Regions from separate parts of the Paenibacillus sp. J2R1T-4 genome, predicted to be linked through region 1. Evidence: riboswitches for the same ligand, from Rfam matches in the RefSeq annotation. Region 1 holds a riboswitch; each other region holds the start of a gene.

The links. Region 1 has a riboswitch for cyclic di-AMP ahead of AC58QD_RS18560 (C40 family peptidase). Riboswitches for the same ligand answer to the same signal wherever they lie in the genome.
Region 2: another riboswitch for cyclic di-AMP. It lies ahead of AC58QD_RS29905 (C40 family peptidase); the one in region 1 lies ahead of AC58QD_RS18560 (C40 family peptidase).
Region 3: another riboswitch for cyclic di-AMP. It lies ahead of AC58QD_RS23840 (hypothetical protein); the one in region 1 lies ahead of AC58QD_RS18560 (C40 family peptidase).
Region 4: another riboswitch for cyclic di-AMP. It lies ahead of AC58QD_RS22745 (3D domain-containing protein); the one in region 1 lies ahead of AC58QD_RS18560 (C40 family peptidase).

Annotation. Positions count from the first base shown of each region.
Region 1 is NZ_JCAUBA010000011.1:23,914-28,520, forward strand. It holds gene AC58QD_RS18550 (M1 family metallopeptidase) at 1-1,454, shown strand, start outside; gene AC58QD_RS18555 (hypothetical protein) at 1,484-2,302, shown strand; cyclic di-AMP (ydaO/yuaA leader) riboswitch at 2,434-2,568, shown strand; gene AC58QD_RS18560 (C40 family peptidase) at 2,572-3,048, shown strand; gene AC58QD_RS18565 (LysR family transcriptional regulator) at 3,129-4,040, opposite strand; gene thrC (threonine synthase) at 4,155-4,607, shown strand, end outside.
Region 2 is NZ_JCAUBA010000028.1:53,222-57,828, reverse strand. It holds gene AC58QD_RS29915 (amidohydrolase family protein) at 1-295, opposite strand, end outside; gene AC58QD_RS29910 (hypothetical protein) at 496-963, opposite strand; gene AC58QD_RS29905 (C40 family peptidase) at 1,538-2,404, opposite strand; cyclic di-AMP (ydaO/yuaA leader) riboswitch at 2,405-2,554, opposite strand; gene AC58QD_RS29900 (carbohydrate-binding family 9-like protein) at 2,738-3,391, opposite strand; gene AC58QD_RS29895 (branched-chain amino acid aminotransferase) at 3,865-4,607, opposite strand, start outside.
Region 3 is NZ_JCAUBA010000017.1:27,780-32,386, reverse strand. It holds gene kdpA (potassium-transporting ATPase subunit KdpA) at 1-782, opposite strand, end outside; gene AC58QD_RS23840 (hypothetical protein) at 845-1,249, opposite strand; cyclic di-AMP (ydaO/yuaA leader) riboswitch at 1,368-1,587, opposite strand; cyclic di-AMP (ydaO/yuaA leader) riboswitch at 1,674-1,876, opposite strand; gene AC58QD_RS23835 (hypothetical protein) at 2,287-2,727, shown strand; gene AC58QD_RS23830 (histidine kinase) at 2,778-4,607, shown strand, end outside.
Region 4 is NZ_JCAUBA010000015.1:97,674-102,280, forward strand. It holds gene AC58QD_RS22725 (neutral/alkaline non-lysosomal ceramidase N-terminal domain-containing protein) at 1-270, opposite strand, end outside; gene AC58QD_RS22730 (AbrB/MazE/SpoVT family DNA-binding domain-containing protein) at 423-671, opposite strand; gene trmL (tRNA (uridine(34)/cytosine(34)/5-carboxymethylaminomethyluridine(34)-2'-O)-methyltransferase TrmL) at 802-1,266, opposite strand; gene AC58QD_RS22740 (response regulator) at 1,387-2,103, shown strand; cyclic di-AMP (ydaO/yuaA leader) riboswitch at 2,172-2,352, shown strand; gene AC58QD_RS22745 (3D domain-containing protein) at 2,360-3,166, shown strand; gene AC58QD_RS22750 (polysaccharide deacetylase family protein) at 3,177-4,190, opposite strand; gene AC58QD_RS22755 (alpha/beta hydrolase fold domain-containing protein) at 4,473-4,607, opposite strand, start outside.

The sequences.
Region 1 (4,607 bases):
TCCCCAAAGCTGTTAACCCCGGTGAGAAAATGACGCTTAAAATGAACTTCGCCGTGCAGCTGCCTTATGTGTTTGCCCGAATGGGATACAAGGATGATTTCATCATGGCCGGACAATGGTTTCCCAAGGTAGCGGTATACGAACCCAAGGGCACTCGAGGGCGTGCAGAAGAAGGCTGGAACCTGCATCAGTACCATGGCAACTCTGAATTTTATGCTGATTTCGGCCTGTATAATGTGCGCATTCAAGTCCCTTCCGCTTATACGGTCGCGGCTACAGGATTTCCTACGAAGCCAGCTGTCGATGACGGGATTAAGAAAACCTATTCCTTCTACGCGGATGATGTGCATGATTTCGCCTGGTCAGCTTCGCCGAACTTCATTTATGTGGAAGAGCCGTTCTCTACGCCGAATATTCCAGGTATGAAGATCAAGCTGTATCTAGATCCGGCCCATAAGGATTTGAAGGATCGGTATATGTATGCAGCCAAACGCGCGTTGGCCAAATATAGCGAGTGGTTCGGTACTTACCCCTACTCGACCCTGTCCATTGTTGTGCCTCCTGCAGGAGCTAATGGTGCGGGTGGGATGGAATATCCTACGCTGATTACGGGTTGGGCAGCCGATGAACAGCCATCAGGCTTCGGTCTTGAGCGAGTCGTTGTCCATGAAATCGGCCATCAGTATTGGTACGGCATGGTTGCGACCAACGAATTCGAAGAAGCATGGCTGGATGAGGGCTTTACTTCCTACGCCGAAGATCTGCTCATGGAAACCGAGTTCGGAGAGAAGCCGAATCTGGCCCTGGAGTCCAGCTATATGACTACCCCTGCCCCTCTCAAGCTAGATGCCTGGCGTTACGATAATCACAGCCATTATGCCGATAATGTGTACACGAGAGCCAAGCTTGTCTTGAAAAGCATCGAGGATCAAATCGGACAAAAGCAAATGCTGAGGGTCCTGCGCACTTATTTCGAACGTTGGAAGTTCCGACATCCCTCTACACAAGATTTTCAGAAAACTTTGGAAGACGTAACAAAGACTAGCTGGAGCGGGTTTTTCGACCAATTCGTGTATGACGGGATGATGACGGACTATTCAATTGATCAGGTTCAAACTTCGAAAAAAAAGAAAGACGGAACACTCCTATACGAGACCGCTGTCGTTGTAAAGAAGCTCGGCGGCTCCTATAAAGATGTCCCTATCCATTTCCATTTCCAAGACGGATCTACCGTGGAGAAAACATGGGAGGGTACGGAACTGCTCACTACGTTCACGATGACCAGTCAGTCACCGTTAGAATGGGCCGCTATTGATCCGCATCATACATTGATCCTGGAAAATAAGCGCATCAACAACTTTTATCAAACCCAGATTGATCCGAAGTGGAAAGTGCGGTGGAATATAGGCTTGGTTAAATTAATTGAGAGTGTTGTCGACGGGATTGCTTGGTAGGTCCGTAAATGTTTTGGGAGGATAAAACGATGATGAAATATCTCAAACACGGCTTTCAGACTATGACTTCGCAATATTTCGTGCTGCTCGTATTATGGGTGTACCAATTCACATGGGGACTGCTGCTGCTCCATTTCGTCAAATCCATCGTCATTCCTTTGCTGCACCGATACCCAAGCGGGCACCTGTCCACGTCAGCCGTCCAGCTGTTCTTGGCTGAAGGCGAGTTTCAACTTATGAAGACCGATATCAGCCATTCCTACTTGTGGACGTTGCTTGGGCTTGTCCTTATTAGAATGATATTGACTCCTATTTTGAATGCTGGCATCTTTTATTCCATCCATAATACTAGTCTGAACTCGGGTTATCGCTTCTTCAAGGGTGTGAAGGAATTAGGAGGTATATTCGCCCTCTATTACTTCGTGCAGGTAGTGCTGACAATTGCTCCTGGTTACTGGCTCTATCCGATTGTCAGGAAAGCATTCACCACACAAACCTCCTACGAATCTCTCATCATCGCGGTGCTTCCTTCGGTACTTGCTTTCCTGATCTACGCCTATATGGTTCATTTGTGCTTCGTCTATCTTATGTTGGGCCGTACGGCACAGAAGCCTATGTCGGGATCGATTGGTGTGTTCCTTCGACATATTCCCATGATCCTGCTGTTATCCAGCTTCCTGTTATTGTTATCGGGCGTTCTCACTTCCTTGACGATGTCTGCATCTCTCGTGTGGGCCGGCCTCTCAGCACTCATTCTTCATCAAGTATTCCATTTGTTAAAAATGTTGTTCAAGCTGTGGGCGGTTTCGACCCAATATCACTATTTCAGCGAGCACAACATGCGATAGTTCGGTTCTAAGCACCTTAAAGCCCGAAATCCAATGCGGATTTCGGGCTTTTCGCATATTTTGTTATTTTTTTTGCACAAGAAGGAGGATTTTGGCATACAAAGGCGAATTAGAAAACTTAGCAAAAAACAAATCGATATTTGCCGAATTCCCATTCTTGGGAAACGGGGGATCCAATCTGGGTGAATTGATCTCGCTTCAAAGTGATCATAGGGAACCTTCAACCGAACCCTCAGCTAACCTCGTAGGCACTGGAAGGAGTTTCCTGTTTGAAAAAGCTTTTACTATTGTTCGCAAGTATTACCATGTTATTCTGCTTTCAGCTTGGAAGCGCTTCAGCAGAAACGGTCCTCGAATCAACAGTGGACGAGCTCGCAGGCACGAAATACAGATACGGAGGAATTTCCCCGACAACTGGCTTCGATTGCTCCGGCTTCACCATGTTCGTATTCAATAAGTTCGGTATCGAACTTGACCATCAATCCAAAGCCCAGAACAAAGAAGGCTACTGGATTCCGAAAGAAGATTTACGTGCAGGCGATCTTGTATTCTTCAACACAGACGGTAAAGGCATCTCACATGTCGGCATTTACCTCGGTGACGATGTGTTCGTTCATTCGGCCACGAATAAGGGCGTCGTGAAGAACACATTGAGCGAATCGTACTATGCCAAGCGTTATGTATCCGCTCGTAGAGTGCTGTGGGATGACCTCTATGATCAATTAAACGCACAAGTGGCACATTGAAACAGGGATTTATAAATTTTTTCTAAGATGTTCACAAGCCCGGTATGATGCGGATCTTTCCGCCGTGCCGGGCTTGTATTCTATTCGTGGGGAGCTTGTCCCGGTAGCGCTCTGATGCTCTCGTTGACCAAGTCACGAAAAGATTCCGCAGCTGGTGTTAACCGTTCCTTAGCCCGCCAGCACAAGTGTATGGGATTGTGGAGTTGGACCTCCTGAACGTGAACGATACATACCTCGCCCTCCTCCAGCGCTTGTTTCACTTCTAATGCAGACACGAACATCGCTCCGTAACCGGCTGCAACAGCTCGTATAATTTCATACAGCCCGTTGACCGTTAAGCCAATTTTAAGCGGCAGCCCTATTTCACGGGATAGTCCTTCTAACTTCTCGCGTGCAGAGCTTCCCTCTTCTCTTACAATGAAGGGTTCTTGCAAGATTGACTCGAGGGTTGCTTTACGGTTAGCTAAGGGATGATGCTTCGGTACTACGAAACACATAGCATCTTGAAGCAGCAGCTCATGTTCCAGTTGATCAGGGATTATCCCTCCTCCCCCTATAATAGCGAGATCAGCCTGGTAAGTAAGCAACCGTTGGACGGCTTCCCTCCGGTTACACGAATGAATGTTGATCTCTATATCCGGCGACCCAAGTTTATAGCCTGCTGTCCATTGCGGGAGCAGACGGTGTGCCGGCAGGGAGGTAACGGATAAACGCAGCTTTCCTTGCTTCCCCTCCCGATATAAACTTACACGATCCTCGATCTCTCGCTCCATCGCGAAGAGGCGCTCAGCATGCTCGGCCAGCATGCGGCCAGCATCGGTTAAGATGACTCCCCTCCCCTTCGAAATTAATAGGGTCAGTCCCGTCTCCCGTTCGAGATTACGCAATTGCATTGTAACGGCAGGCTGACTGATACGCAGATGCTCAGATGCTTTTGTCACACTGCCTAACCTCGCCACCGTATCGAACAGCCTGAGGGCGTGCAAATTCATGTGGACTCCACCTATTCATAACTATTATTTATGCATTATGCTCAATAATATATTAGATTTATGATCAACTGCAAGATATCCTGAACCTATACATTGTAGGCGGAGGAGATATCGATGAAGTGGATTTGTTGGGAGTGCAATAAAGAACGAGCTGGATCACTAGAGCAGTCCTTTCAATGTGAATGCGGCGGGTGGTATGACATCAAGCAGGATTTGCGCGGTGTGGATAGTGAGTTGCTGAAACGAGTGTTTCACGAGCGTTTATCCGCACGAATGACTCCTTATGCAAGCGGGGTATGGCGATACAAGGAGCTTATTGACCCTGAGCTTCCGGTTGCATCCATTGTGACCAAATACGAGGGGAACACGGGAATGTATTCGCCTGCCTCTGTGCAAAATTACACCGGTGTGCGGCATCTTTGGTTGAAGGCTCAGAGTGAGAATCCCAGCGGGTCTTTCAAAGACAATGGCATGACTGCCGCTGTGTCAAGAGGTTGGGCTTTGGGGTTTCGCCGCTTCACCTGCACCTCAACCGGCAACACCTCTGCTTCTCTTGCCATGTATGCT
Region 2 (4,607 bases), on a different contig from region 1:
CATTCCTTATATATTTCTCCATCAGCTCCAGCGTGAATGCAGGCGGCAAAGATGGATTAATGAATAATAATGGCAAGAAAATATCAGGATAGGCGTTCGTAATCTCGACTAATGTCTCGGCTTGAAAAATCATATCTGCCTGATTCGGATATATATTACCTGCGAATTGCGGATGGGGCATTAAACAAGTCTTGTCGACGCCAGTCATTTGCATATGGTGCAGGGTTTGATCTACAAGCGGTTTCCAAGGCTGCGTTCTAGAAAAAAACACATGAAGATGACTGTCAATAATCATCCTGTTTGACTCCCCTTTCTTGGCCAATCTAATTAAGTTCATTGTTGTATAATACCTGTATTTTATTAGATCTACCTGTATTCTAAAGACGTATGTAAGTGCTGTCAATGGAAAAAGGATAAGAATTCGCAAAAACAAGAAGCATCCTGGTTGAATGCTCCAAGATGCTTCCTGATTGATACGTATTGACTAGCTTTCGATTACATATGAATTCCTGCATCGAAACCGTCATAATCATCCCCTGAGGGATCAAAATCCTTGGCAGTCCCGGAAGAGGCCCCCTCATTACTGAATGATACAGCTTCCGATGCGGAACCCGAGTAATCTGTACTGGTATCCTCATTGACAAGATGGGCAGGAATCGGAATCATATCCATGCCATAAGCTGTATTGTACACATTCCCTCTAGCAGTCTCATCTTCAATCATCCGTGTGTTATGCTCATGCTCTACCTGCATTTCCTGCTCTTCAACTGTTAATTCCCCACCACACGCTTGGGTAATCTCAAGTGCGGACGTGAGCTCGCTGTGATCAACGAACACCTGCACGACCGATTGACCCTTCTGCTCGTTGCGATGCGCATGGTAACCAAGCTCGGTCAGGGTATCATAGGCTAATGATGCCGCCTTGCTGTCTGGAAACATGAATACCATTGGAACATGACTCATGGACAAGCCCTTCTTTCTATTAAGGATATCATGCATTCCTATAGTTCAAAGTTAGCATATCCCAAAATCAGGCATTTAATCCGACATTCGCCTTCGCAAACTACAGCGTATTTAATTGCAAGAACACAAGTAAATTCATCCAAACCGTGCATCCTGGCAGCGTTATTGTAAAAAAGTGTACCATTAGGTCCTGAGGAGATCAGTTAGCCAGTGCTGGTATAGGTTATTGGGGCGGAAAAACCAGTTTGTTCTTGGATAACAAGTTTTACTACTGGTTATTTGCATGGATTCTGAGGGAAATCGGTTCGCAATGCGGAAATAAGGGATAGACGGGTTGGCTATTTAGTGCCTGATTGATGAAATGACCCAAATAGACGATAGTAACATGGCTTATCATTAGGCATCGTGTCAAGCTTAGCGGCTTGGCTGAGCTGTGTAACAAATTGTATACTTTCAGGAATTAGGCTCATCTAGTGATTCACTTCAACAAAGATTGGTTAAAGATAAACAAACGGCACGAACCTGAGGAAGGTCCGCACCGCTTGTTTACTAATCCTATTAAATTAAAGCTAGATTATACGACTCTGTTAGCACCAATAAACTTGGAACCCCAGTAGTTGCTAGAAATCGAATCAATCTTTATCCCACTTGAAGAGGTGGCAGAAATAAATTGATCATTCCCTAGATAAATGCCGACATGTGTCGTTCCTTTGCCTATGTTGAAGAATACAAGATCGCCAGGTGCCAAACCTACGGTTCGTGTGCCAGCAGTGTCATACATGCTTTTCGATGTACGCGGTAGATCTATTCCGTACTGATCGAATACATAGTTCACAAATCCAGAGCAGTCGAAGCCATTGGTAGTAGTACCGCCCCACATGTATCGAATCCCTATGTAATACTTCGACGTGTCGGATACCATATCGGCCAGTGTCTTCTTGGCCGGCACATACCAGGCTGGTGCATGATATTGTCCGTCCTGACAGATGATTGCTACACCATTAGCGTCGTCCCACTGTAACATATAACCGAAGCTTTCTGAGATAAACCGGAGAGGAACATAGGTCATCCCATTGGCTAACACTGGAGGAACATCCGTCTTAATGGATTTTCCGTTGACATTTGCTTCTGTTGAACCTGTCTTGATCGAAATCACCTTGTTACCGTCACTGAGCTTCAGACTAATGCTTGAATTACTCATGGCCCAATCCACTTTGTAGCCCATCTTCTCCGCTATATTGCGAATTGGAACAAGCAAAGTGCCGGATGTGTCGATAAATGGCTGTGCTTCTGGAAATGCGACAATAGAATCATTCACCTGAACCTTAACTCCGTATTCCGCCGGATATGCTTTGGCTTCGGACGGTGCAGTCAAAGAAAGCGCGGCTGCAATACCTCCAATCGCACATGACCAAAAAACCGTTTTGACAAAACGCTTCAAATCTTTTCCCTCCTGTTGCCTCCGAGGTTAGTTGTCGGATTCGGGAAGAGAGTTTCCCTAGCCGGTTCCCCCTTGCGGGCTTACCAAGCATTCACCCCACTTGCGATCCCCCAACCATCCATAAATCAGATGATTCAGTTAGCGCATGGAAAGAAACATCGCACCAGACTTCAATCCAGCATTCGTGCTTCTTTCATAGTCCCCCGTACAAGTCGTTCGGCACGACCCGATTCGGCATTCTTTTGTTTTTACATATTTGTTAGGCTATCATAGGATACATTTGGATTCAACCGCCAATAATTAGAAAATGGTGACCAAAACCGTAATTTCGGGCTATTCAAACGTAAATGTTCCAAATCGTTGCGGAATATGGAACCGTAAACGTCTCGTTGGCGACCAAGCGCTGTATTCGTCCAGCTCAGGATCGTTGCTCGAATTGCGGTCTATGCGATACAAATTGGTTCTCCACTCATCTCCAGCTTCAATGGACCTCCCATTCAACAGATCAGCTGCTGGAATAGCAATTTCATACTCTACACGCCGATTAGCCAAATCCACATTCACCCACAAAGTCAGCTCAGAGCTGTCCCATGAGGTGTCGACATTCAGAGTATTCCCTGTTGGATCATTCAGGTCATTCACAATGGTTGCGTCGAACATCACACTGGCCGGACTGAATTCAAATTCAAAGTATCTGGACAGATCCCCGTCTACTGACATGAATACCTCGACTACATCTTCATCATAAATAGGATCATCCCGCTGTGTCATAGTGCTCACAATACTGTCATCCTCACACACAAAACGATAATAGACGCCCCAATTGTTCCACGCGGCCCGGACAGCAGTAGCCAACTTGGGCTTGTCCCCTGTAACCACTTCACGCAGCTCCACTTCTGTCGCGGTTTCCCACATAGTAGGAGTCAGCGGTAAAGCCAGTTTGCCTTGCAAGGGCAGCTTACGGCACACATACTTGAATTCACTCATACGGATATCTCCTTTATGTATGTATTCTTTGCTAAAAAAAGCTTATCACGGATCGTTCTGGAATGGCAATCGGGGGCCGATATCATTTTGAGCGGCGTGCAGCGAGCTCTAAAGCGGATTTTCCGCTTTAGAGCAAGGCCGGGTGCCGCTGCTGCGGGCTGCAAAGCGGATTTTCCGCTTTAGAGCAAGGCCGGGCGCCGCTGCTGCGGGCTGCAAAGCGGATTTCCCGCTTTAGAGCGAGGCCGGGCGCCGCTGCTGCGGGTTGCAAAGCGGATTTTCCGCTTTAGAGCAAGGCCGGGTGCCGCTGCTGCGGGCTGCAAAGCGGATTTTCCGCTTTAGAGCAAGCCAGGCGCCGCTGCTGCGGGTTGCAAAGCGGATTTTCCGCTTTAGAGCGAGGCCGGGCGCCGCTGCGCACACATAAAGAAACATCCCGAATCCTTTTATGAAGGATCGGGATGTTTCCACTACAATCACTATGCTTTTACCGTTTCAACCTGCACGGTCCAACCGAATGAATCCTCGACGGAACCGTTCTGAATGCCGGTAATCGTATCGTATACACGCTGTGCAACAGGCCCGATCTCACCTTTGTTGATGATGATCTTCTTATCTTCCCAGTTCAGCTCGCCGACAGGTGAGATGACCGCAGCCGTGCCTGTACCGAACGCTTCTTCCAATGTTCCATTCTGAGAAGCTTCGTACAGCTCTTGGATGGATAGCTTCCGCTCTACGACTGGAATATTCCAGGTCTGCAGCAGTTCAATAACGGACGCACGCGTGACACCCTGCAGAATGCTGCCATTCAACTCAGGTGTAACCACCACGCCGTTGATTTTGAAAAATACGTTCATACTGCCGACTTCTTCAATATACTTCTTCTCCACGCCATCCAGCCACAAAACTTGAGCGTAACCGCCCTCTTTGGCCTCTTCTTGCGCTTTGATACTCGAAGCGTAATTACCCGCTGTCTTGGCATTCCCTGTTCCACCGCGAACGGCGCGAACATAATTGCTCTCTACATTGATCTTGACTGGTTTAATGCCCTCTGAGTAATACGCCCCTACAGGAGACAGAATCACCATCAGCATATAACGGTATGAAGCGCGTACACCTAGACAAGGTTCTGAGGCAAAAATAAACGGACGGATGTACAAGGAAGTCCCAGGCAGAGTTGGCACCCAATCCTTCTCCAAATGAACCAATTCTTTAATGGCGT
Region 3 (4,607 bases), on a different contig from region 1:
CACCACATGGATAAAATCTCAATGACATTCGTAATCGGATTCGGATTCTCATAGGGATGAGCGGAGTTCGCTCCGAAGAAACCTCCCCCGTTCGTACCCAAATGTTTGATCGATTCGAGTGACGCTACCGGCCCTATAGCAATTTGTTGCACCGCGCCTTCCAGAGTCGTTGCTGACAAGGTAGGTTTCAACGTTTGCGGGACTTGCAGGGCAACTAAAGCAATTGTCACGACAAAAGCCAGCGGAAGAAACACCCTTGTATGAGCCTTCACGAAATCCTCGAAGAAATTCCCTATTGTATGTCCCTTGTTGGTGATTCCTCTAATAAAAGCGATCGCAACACACAAGCCTGTAGCAGCAGAAGTAAACATCATCATCGTTATGACCGCGATCTGCGAGAAATAAGACAAGCCCGTTTCCCCGCTATAATGCTGAAGATTCGTGTTGGTCATAAAGCTGATCACCGTATTGAACGTAAGCGAGTTTCCCATACCGGCAATTCCATTCGGATTGAGAGGCAGGTTCCCTTGCAGCCTGAGAATAAGATAACTAACCACCATCAAAACAATGTTCATGCCTATGAAACTAATTGCGTATGTCTTCCATGTCATGCCCTTACGTTCTCTGAGTCCAATGATTGAATAGATCGGTCTCTCCAACCAGTTGAACCAGCGGTCCGTTCGGTTCGTCTCATTCGAGAACACATGGAACAGATAAGATCCGAGCGGCTTAACAAGCAGAACAAGCAACACAATGACAATACCCATTTGTATAATCCCCATCGCTAACAAAACTCCTCCCAAGGGACGCTATTACTCAGCGACTCCTTCATTTCCTTCATGCCCTACAGCGTTTCTGTCAGAAATGAAACCTCATTACTATGCGTATGAATGACATAAGTTGCTCCTAGCCCTTTGTATATAAGCCGAGGACGACTCTCCAGTGTAATCACATAGATTGGCTTCGCAGTCCATGTCCGACATATCTGGATATACCGACAGCACAAGGTTTGGCTTGTTTCGAAGAGGAACACTTTCCCGACAGGAAAATCAGGAAGACTCCAGGTCGATTGGTCAATTGTGTCCAGCAATATCCAATCTTTTGCCCCAATTTCCTTATATTTATCCCTTTCGGCTTTATTGTTGACCAATAGAGCAAATGGAAGCTTCATTCGCATTACTTCACGTACAAATACTTCTCCCGCTTTGTTCGGTGCAGAAATGAGTATTCTTTCCGTCTGTGATCCCATTCTTAGTTTCCTCCTGTACACTTTTAAGGCAACAAAAAAGAAGCCTGCGGAAGAGGTGAACTCTTCTCGCGGCTTCATTCATGCACAGCCAAACAGACCGTGCCTTGCCACGACAATCGTTTCCTCTCTCAATACGCTTACGAGGTTAGCTGTCGGATTCGGGCTTGAGAGTTGCCCTACTCATCTAGGAAGCGAACCTATCACTAAAGGCTGCTTTCATGCTTGAGATTCACCCCTGGGAGCACGTTCACTCTGCACGATCTTGCTGCGATACGAGCTCAGGCTACCTGTTGGTTCCCCCGTTCCTTTTCCATTCAAGGACTCAGCGATTCATTCATTTCACTTCATTTACTTCAATTAACTTCACACCAAAAAACCACAGAGGCGTAAGCCCCGTGGTCGCATTAGCCGATCACAAGCTTCATCATCCTCTCTACATCTGCTTACGAGGTTAGCTGTCGGATTCGGACGGTGAGAGTCGCCCTACTCGAGTTACAGGATTCATGGTTCCTTGTCCCTCGAGATTCACCCCATGCCATGCCTATAACGGCTCTCACACCGTCCAGACATCGCTTATATTGGTTCCCCCGTATTCCTGACGTGCAGGAATTTCAGCGATTCACAATAAAACTTTCGCTATGAATCATGAGACGTATCATACGCCTGAGCCGTTCCAGTGTAAAGAATAGCTGATTTTGAAAATAAACCATTCCAGACTTTTATAGGGACCATACACCCATTTATCTCCGTAATTCTCTATATAAGTCTCTATTTCTCCTGATATTATTCCTTTTATGAAATAACTAGCAATCGCAAGGAACCGCCTTATATTCAAAGCCATTCCGAATTGATTTCGCTTTCATTCCGCAAATTATCCCGAAATTGACTCTGTATCACCTTCATTGAGGTTTTACTTTGCTTATCCCTGAGCGTAAGATTCACATTAATTTACAATTTCTTGACCCTGCTTCATGTTTGTTGATTATGTTTATATGAATTCATATGACCTTAAATCGGACTAGGAGTGTGACTAAGGAATGCTTGCAGAATCTGTTGATCCCTATCTGGATCCTATCGCTAACATCCATTTTATTCATCAAACCCCTTCCATCCGCAGAATTAGCACCATGGAACTCTTTCTATTTGAATATAAAAGCTGTATGTTAAAAATAACTAGCGGCGGTGTTAATGGTTGGGGAGAATGTGTTCTGCCTGAGGGCAGCAGCCCGATTAATCTCGTTCGATGGGGCGGGGTATTCGTCGATCTGAAGGGGTTATGCTTGTCAGAATGCCTTCTTCATATTAGAGACAAGGAAATGAGCTGGGGCGCAGAACGGTGTCAGTTGGCTCAATCTGCTTTGTTCCATCTTGCTTGGCAGATCCAGAATCCGGAATACAGCGCCATTCAAGAGACGGATCGTTCTCCCTTATCACGCCATTATTTGATCGAGCAATCCCAGTCCTATTATTCATTCTGATGGGACACAATGTAGATATAGCCTATTTATAGGAAGTGAACAATCTCGCGATGGACCCATTCAAGCGGAAAACGCCAGAAGAAATTCTACATTCCATCTCCAAGCTGCATCAGGGAAAATTGAAAATTATTATCGGCGCAGTCAGCGGTTCTGGCAAAACTTATCATATGCTGCGCGAAGGTCAGCAATTGAAGCGGGAGGGCATTGATGTCGTGATCTGTGCGGTGTCTACTTCACGGCGGCCGGAAACAGTTGAACAACTGGCTGATCTGGAGAGAGTTCCTAGCATACGTTGGATGGACGGAGACATCGAACGGAAGGATCTCAACCTGGACGAGCTGCTTGTGCGCAACCCCGAAGCCGTTCTCGTAGATAGTCTCGCTCATCGGAACCGGAAGCAGGCCCAGTTCGCAACACGTCTCCAAGATATCCGTTTTTTGCTCGGTCACGGCATTAGCATAATTACGACTATTAATGTATATGAGTTGGCCGGTGTAGACTCCCTTGCGAAGGAATGGACAGGCGTACAAGCAGAATGTACAGTACCTATTGATACGTTGGAGTTGGCTGATGAAGTCCGATTGATAGATGTATCTCCTGAAACACTGCTCAAGCGCGTGGAGGAAGGGAACGTTACGAGCAATCGGAGCAGCGCCTTGTTCCAGAGAGGGAATCTGGCGGTCCTAAGAGAGCTGGCGCTTCGTCTGGTAGCTGAGGATGTGAATGATTCGCTTGTAAAGTATCGCGAGGAGCTCGGACTTGTCGGTCCATCAGGAGCATCGGAACGCATTCTTGTATCGGTGCAATATCATTGGAACAGCTCTATATATATTCGCCGCGGACAGCAAATCGCCAGAAGACTGAATGCAGAATTGCTGGTTGTTACTTTTGTCCGTCCGAATCGTGAATTGTCTGCTGAAATGGCTGCTTTCAAGAGATCCATCCTCAGGTTGGTCGATAAAGTACAAGCCGAGTACGAAGAGCTCCCTTTCCCTTCAAGACGACTGCTTCCTTCTGTGTTGCTTCGTTATGCGCTTGAGCATCATGCAACAAGGATCGTTCTGGGGCATTCGAGGCAGTCTCGTTGGCAGGAATTGCTGCAAGGATCAATTGGTAATAAGCTGCTCCGAAGAGCACATAATATCGATATTTTTCTGGTTGCAGATAGTGCTCTGCGCGAAGGCGAACGTATTCTTCCCGCCAAGGTCGCCCCTCCGAAGGAAGCTGGACTTTTTCGCAGACTGTCCACTGTAGAAGTAGAACATAAGATCAATGAAATCACTAGAGGGCATTTTAAAATTCTCATAGGGGCAGCTCCAGGTGTGGGCAAAACCTATGCGATGCTGAGAGAAGGAAACGCCCTGTTGGGCAAAGGGATAGACGTAGTCATTGGACTATTGGAAACACATGGCCGAGAAGAGACGGCTGATCAAGTCGGACAATTGGCTCAGATTGCACGGGCAACCGTGATTTATCAAGGCGTTGAGCTTGAAGAAATGGACACCGATGCCATTATCGCCCGCGATCCAGAAGTCGTCCTTATCGATGAGCTGGCGCATACTAATATCCCGGGATGGCATACTAAAAAACGATTCGAGGATGTTATCCGCATTTTGGAAGCTGGTATCTCAGTTATCGCGACTGTGAATGTGCAGCATCTGGAGAGCTTGAATGATGCTGTTGAGCAAATAACAGGCATTCGTGTGAGAGAAACGGTGCCGGATTACATGTTAAGAATGGCTGACGAAGTAGAGTTGATTGACATTACCCCTCAGTCGCTGCAGCAGCGTATGCGGGAAGGGCGAATATACGCTTTAGAAAAAGTGAATCAAGCGCTCGGGGCCTTCTTCAAGATCGGCAACCTGATCGCGCTTCGAGAG
Region 4 (4,607 bases), on a different contig from region 1:
ATGATGGGTGTGCGAGAAGTTAATCATCACATCCGCATGCTCTAGACCGAATGCATCCTTCAACGCATTCTTGATCCCCACGATGAAGCTGCGGTCTGAGCCTAACATGTCAATCGTGATCATCAGCAAGGATTTGTCCGCCTGTAAGAGCACAGCCTTCATCATAATGGGATCGTGGACACCCTCAGACTTATGGGTCCGCGCCCCGTAACCGTGCATGAATACAGGATGATCGGGTGTAATGATTTCTTGAGCTGTGCAGAATAACATGATGATTCATCTCCTCAGTCTCTTATAGTAGGAAAAAAGAGACTATCCCTACAGTCATGTATGACTGACTAGACGTCTCTTGCGCACAATCATTTCTGTATTAAGACTGCTCTGGATGCTAACGATGCACGCCACCGGGAAATCCTTGGAGATTATGCCCGTATTTGCGTCATTTCCCCTAAGCATCCTTGGCAGATATGCTTTTCTTTATATTCCGTTACTTCATTCATTTCCCCGCAAAAAACACATTTTGGCCGAAAACGCTCAAGCAATATTTGATCACCGGCTACCAAAATTTCTACAGGATCTCCTTCATTCATTCTGTAACGCTTTCTGAGCGACTTAGGCAATACAATTCTGCCCAGTTGATCAACCTTACGGACGACGCCAGCTGGCCTCATCAAAGTTCCCCCTCCGACAAATGTAACGAAAAAACGCAGATCATGTTCGTCCTACTATATTCGCTATTTGTTCGGAAAATCCTGCTTATTTCATGCCATGGGGTCGCAATATTTGCAAGTTCGATGCCTTTTAGCTTAGTCCAAGGAATTGATTTTGCCTTAAACCTTCGAATAACACAATGGCCGCCGAATTGGATAGATTCAGAGAGCGCACGGCATCCGTCATAGGCATCCGAATACACGTATCTCGATTGGCTTGCACCAACTCGGGAGGAAGGCCCTTCGTTTCCTTGCCAAACACAAACATATCTCCGTCTTTGTATTCAAATTGTGTATACAGTCGAGCTGCCTTAGTAGTGGCATAGAAATATCTGCTAGTGCTGTACTGCGCCTGCAGTTCCTGGAATGAATCGTAATAAGCTACGTTTACAGCATGCCAGTAATCTAGCCCTGCACGTTTTAAAGTCCGGTCATCGGTATCAAATCCTAACGGTCTCACCAAATGCAGATGAGTCCCAGTCGCCGCGCAAGTTCTAGCGATGTTCCCGGTATTCGCCGGAATTTCCGGCTCCACAAGCACAATATGAAAAGCCAAATCCTTCACCTCATCGAACATTTTAACATCCACTTTACAAAGGATGCAAATTCTCCTTATATACTTGCGCCATAATGAATGTATTGTTAACCGACTATGATCGAAAAGGAGACCTAGATGATGACAAAAAAACGGATACTAGTTGTTGATGATGAACCCTCAATCTCCACTTTGATAGAATACAATTTGAAGCTTGTTGGCTATGATGTGCAATGTGTGTATGATGGTGAGGCCGTCTTTGAAGTGCTTTCTAAATTCCGTCCGGACCTGATCGTATTGGATCTGATGCTCCCCAAGCTGGATGGTATTCAAGTATGCCGTAAGCTGCGCAGCCAGGATAACCGGGTACCGATCATTATGTTAACCGCTATGCAGGATTTGTCTGACAAAATACAAGGCTTGGATAATGGCGCAGACGACTATATGACCAAACCATTCAGCCCGCAGGAGCTTATTTCCCGCATTCAAGCCATTCTTCGCAGATTGAGTACCTTGCCTTCTCTTACGGAAGATAAACTGCAAATCGGTCCAATCGAAATTGTTCCTGATCAACGTGAAGTGAATATGCACGGTAATCCTGTCGAGTTAACGCCAAAGGAATTCGAGCTGCTCGTCTTTCTCTGCAAACATCGAGGAAAAGTGCTCAGTCGTCAGCAATTGTTGCACGGGGTATGGGATTATCACTTTCTCGGGGACACCCGAATCGTAGATGTTCACATTAGTCATTTGCGCGATAAAATGGAAAAAAATGCTCGAAATCCTGAATATATCATGACTGTTCGCAACGTTGGATATAAGCTTACGGAGCCTTCTGCGAAGGAAATTATTAGTAGGTAGGAAACGTTTTCAATAGAGGTACCCATATTTTGGGCATTTATCCGATCGGATAGGTATGTTACTCTTTTGTTTATGCACGGCCGAAACTGTCCATCCAATCAGCTTGATTGCGACAGTGCGGGGGATGATTTATTGCGGACTTCTGTTCATCAAGTCCGATGGGGTGAATCGTTACTTCAAGCAACGAAGGGTTGTATCCTCAGCCCAAACCCGACAACTAACCTCGTAGGCCTATTTACAAAAGGAGCGATGTACCTTGAAATCCAAATTTGTCACCCGAACGTTAGCTACTGTAGCGTTAGGAGCCTTCTGTATTGGCGGGACAACCGTCTTTGCGGAAAATGTAATCAAGCTGCTTCCGGAAGAACTCATCTCTATTGCTCCAACCGTTAAAGAAACGGAACAGATTAACAATTGGGAGCCAATTGCCCCTGCTGTACCGATCACGTTCGATTCTCAAGCAGGTTGGGATTTGCAGCGTCCTAATCTGAGATTAGAGCTTTTGGAGCAAGCACTATTCGTAACCGCTGATGTTCCGCCAGCACAATCAGCAGAACCCGCTGCAGTCCCAGCGCCTCAGCCTACACCTGCTCCCGCAGCCACTCCAAAAGCTGCAATTGTGAACAAAGCCAAAGCTGTAACTAAGCCTGCTACAGCCTCGAAACAGGCGGCAGCGCCTCAATCAGCACCTACAGCGGATACGCAAAACAAGACCGTTCAGGATAGCAACGGGAAACCCGTTTCCTATAAAAAGGTTATTCAAGCCAAGGCATCCGCCTATTCCAGCGCAACGGAAGAGAACGGCAATTATGGCGCAGTAGATTATTTTGGCAATGCGCTTAAGCTTGGTACGATAGCAGTTGACCCATCCGTCATCCCGCTTGGCACAACGGTTCTGGTCAGAGGACATAGTTTTGACGGTCTACCGCAGACACTTATGGCAAAAGCGACAGATATTGGTGGAGCCATTAAGGGTAATCGAATTGATATCTTCATTCCTGGGTCTAGAGATTATGTCAAAGGTTTTGGCATTCAAAATGTAGAGATCTACGTTTTGAACTGACCCTTGTTCTTTATAACTGCTTAGGTATATTCAATAATTGAGGGACGGTTACGAATTCGTAGCCGTCTGCTTTTAATTTCTGGATAATCGTTGATAACGCTCCTACCGTTCCAGATAAATCCTGATTGTCTCCGCCTGCTGAATGCTGCAGAACAATTGCCCCGGATTTGACCGTGCTTAATATATTATGAGAAACTTGCTCCGCGGATAACCCTTTCCAGTCTAAGGAATCTACATTCCAGTTCACGATCATATATCGATGGTCGCCGGTCCATTTCAGCTGTTCCTCTGATATTGCTCCATATGGCGGTCGAATCAGCTTAGGGCTGTATCCAATTTGCCCGCTCAGAATCCGGGTCGTTTGATTAATCTGTTGCTGAAAAGCCAATAAGGACAACTTGGTAAAGAGCGGATGATTATAAGAGTGATTTCCAATGACATGTCCTTCCTTAGCAATACGGCCCACAATTGCCGGATGTGCCTCCGCTCGTTTACCAACTAGGAAGAAGGTTGCTTTCACATTTGCGGCTTTCAATACATTCAGGACTTGAGGCGTATATAGATCATCAGGACCATCATCAAAAGTTAGCGCGATTTTACGTCCTTGCGATTGCCCCTGGAATTTGAAAATGTCGGAATATTTACTTCTTAATTCAGCAAGGGTCAGTTTTTTCTGTGACATCTCCTGCTGCCGTTGGACGGGAATTGAAGGTTTCTTCTTCACAGATGCAGGCGAAGCAGGGGTCGGCACTGGTGCTGGGGCTGGCGAAGGAATAGCAAGCGGAACAGATGGCTGAGGCATAACAACACTAGGCAGAGGAGTTCGCTGCATGTTGGAATCCATGGATGATAAATTCGCGGTTGATTGTTCTCCACTAGAAATATTGACATCGCGATGAATGGCTTCGTGATCCTTCTGCTCTGAAGCGGATTTCGCTCCGCAGCCTGCTAACCCAATTGCTATCGCAATTACGAATATGGCAATAGAAATTGGTTTCGATACATAATCGATATGTTTTTTCATCGTGAGCCCCCCGTTTCCTCTAGTATGCTCCAGAATACAAAAAACACCCGCATACGAGTAAAGGACCAACAAAAAGAATAACCTTCAAAAAGTGGAATCGAGTAAGGTTACAGATTGGAGGGAGTCTTAATAACGTTTGTCGAGAAATAAAAGGATTCAGCATGAAGAAGGGCCCGCCTATACATTACAAAGACTGTTGCCTTACTGCATATGTATAGGCCGGGCAATAAAGGATGGTGTTACGTTCAGAGGAAATTGTGTTCGCTCTTCGTGAGCTGGACTCTACTTGCGGTCAAAGCTATCCAACAGGAACTGAGCCATTTCACCGGGCTGTTCCGGGTCTCCGCTATGCCTAAGAATGAATGGAATACCCAACTCCTCGTACTTAAGCTTCAGCATATAACCATGCATGGGATG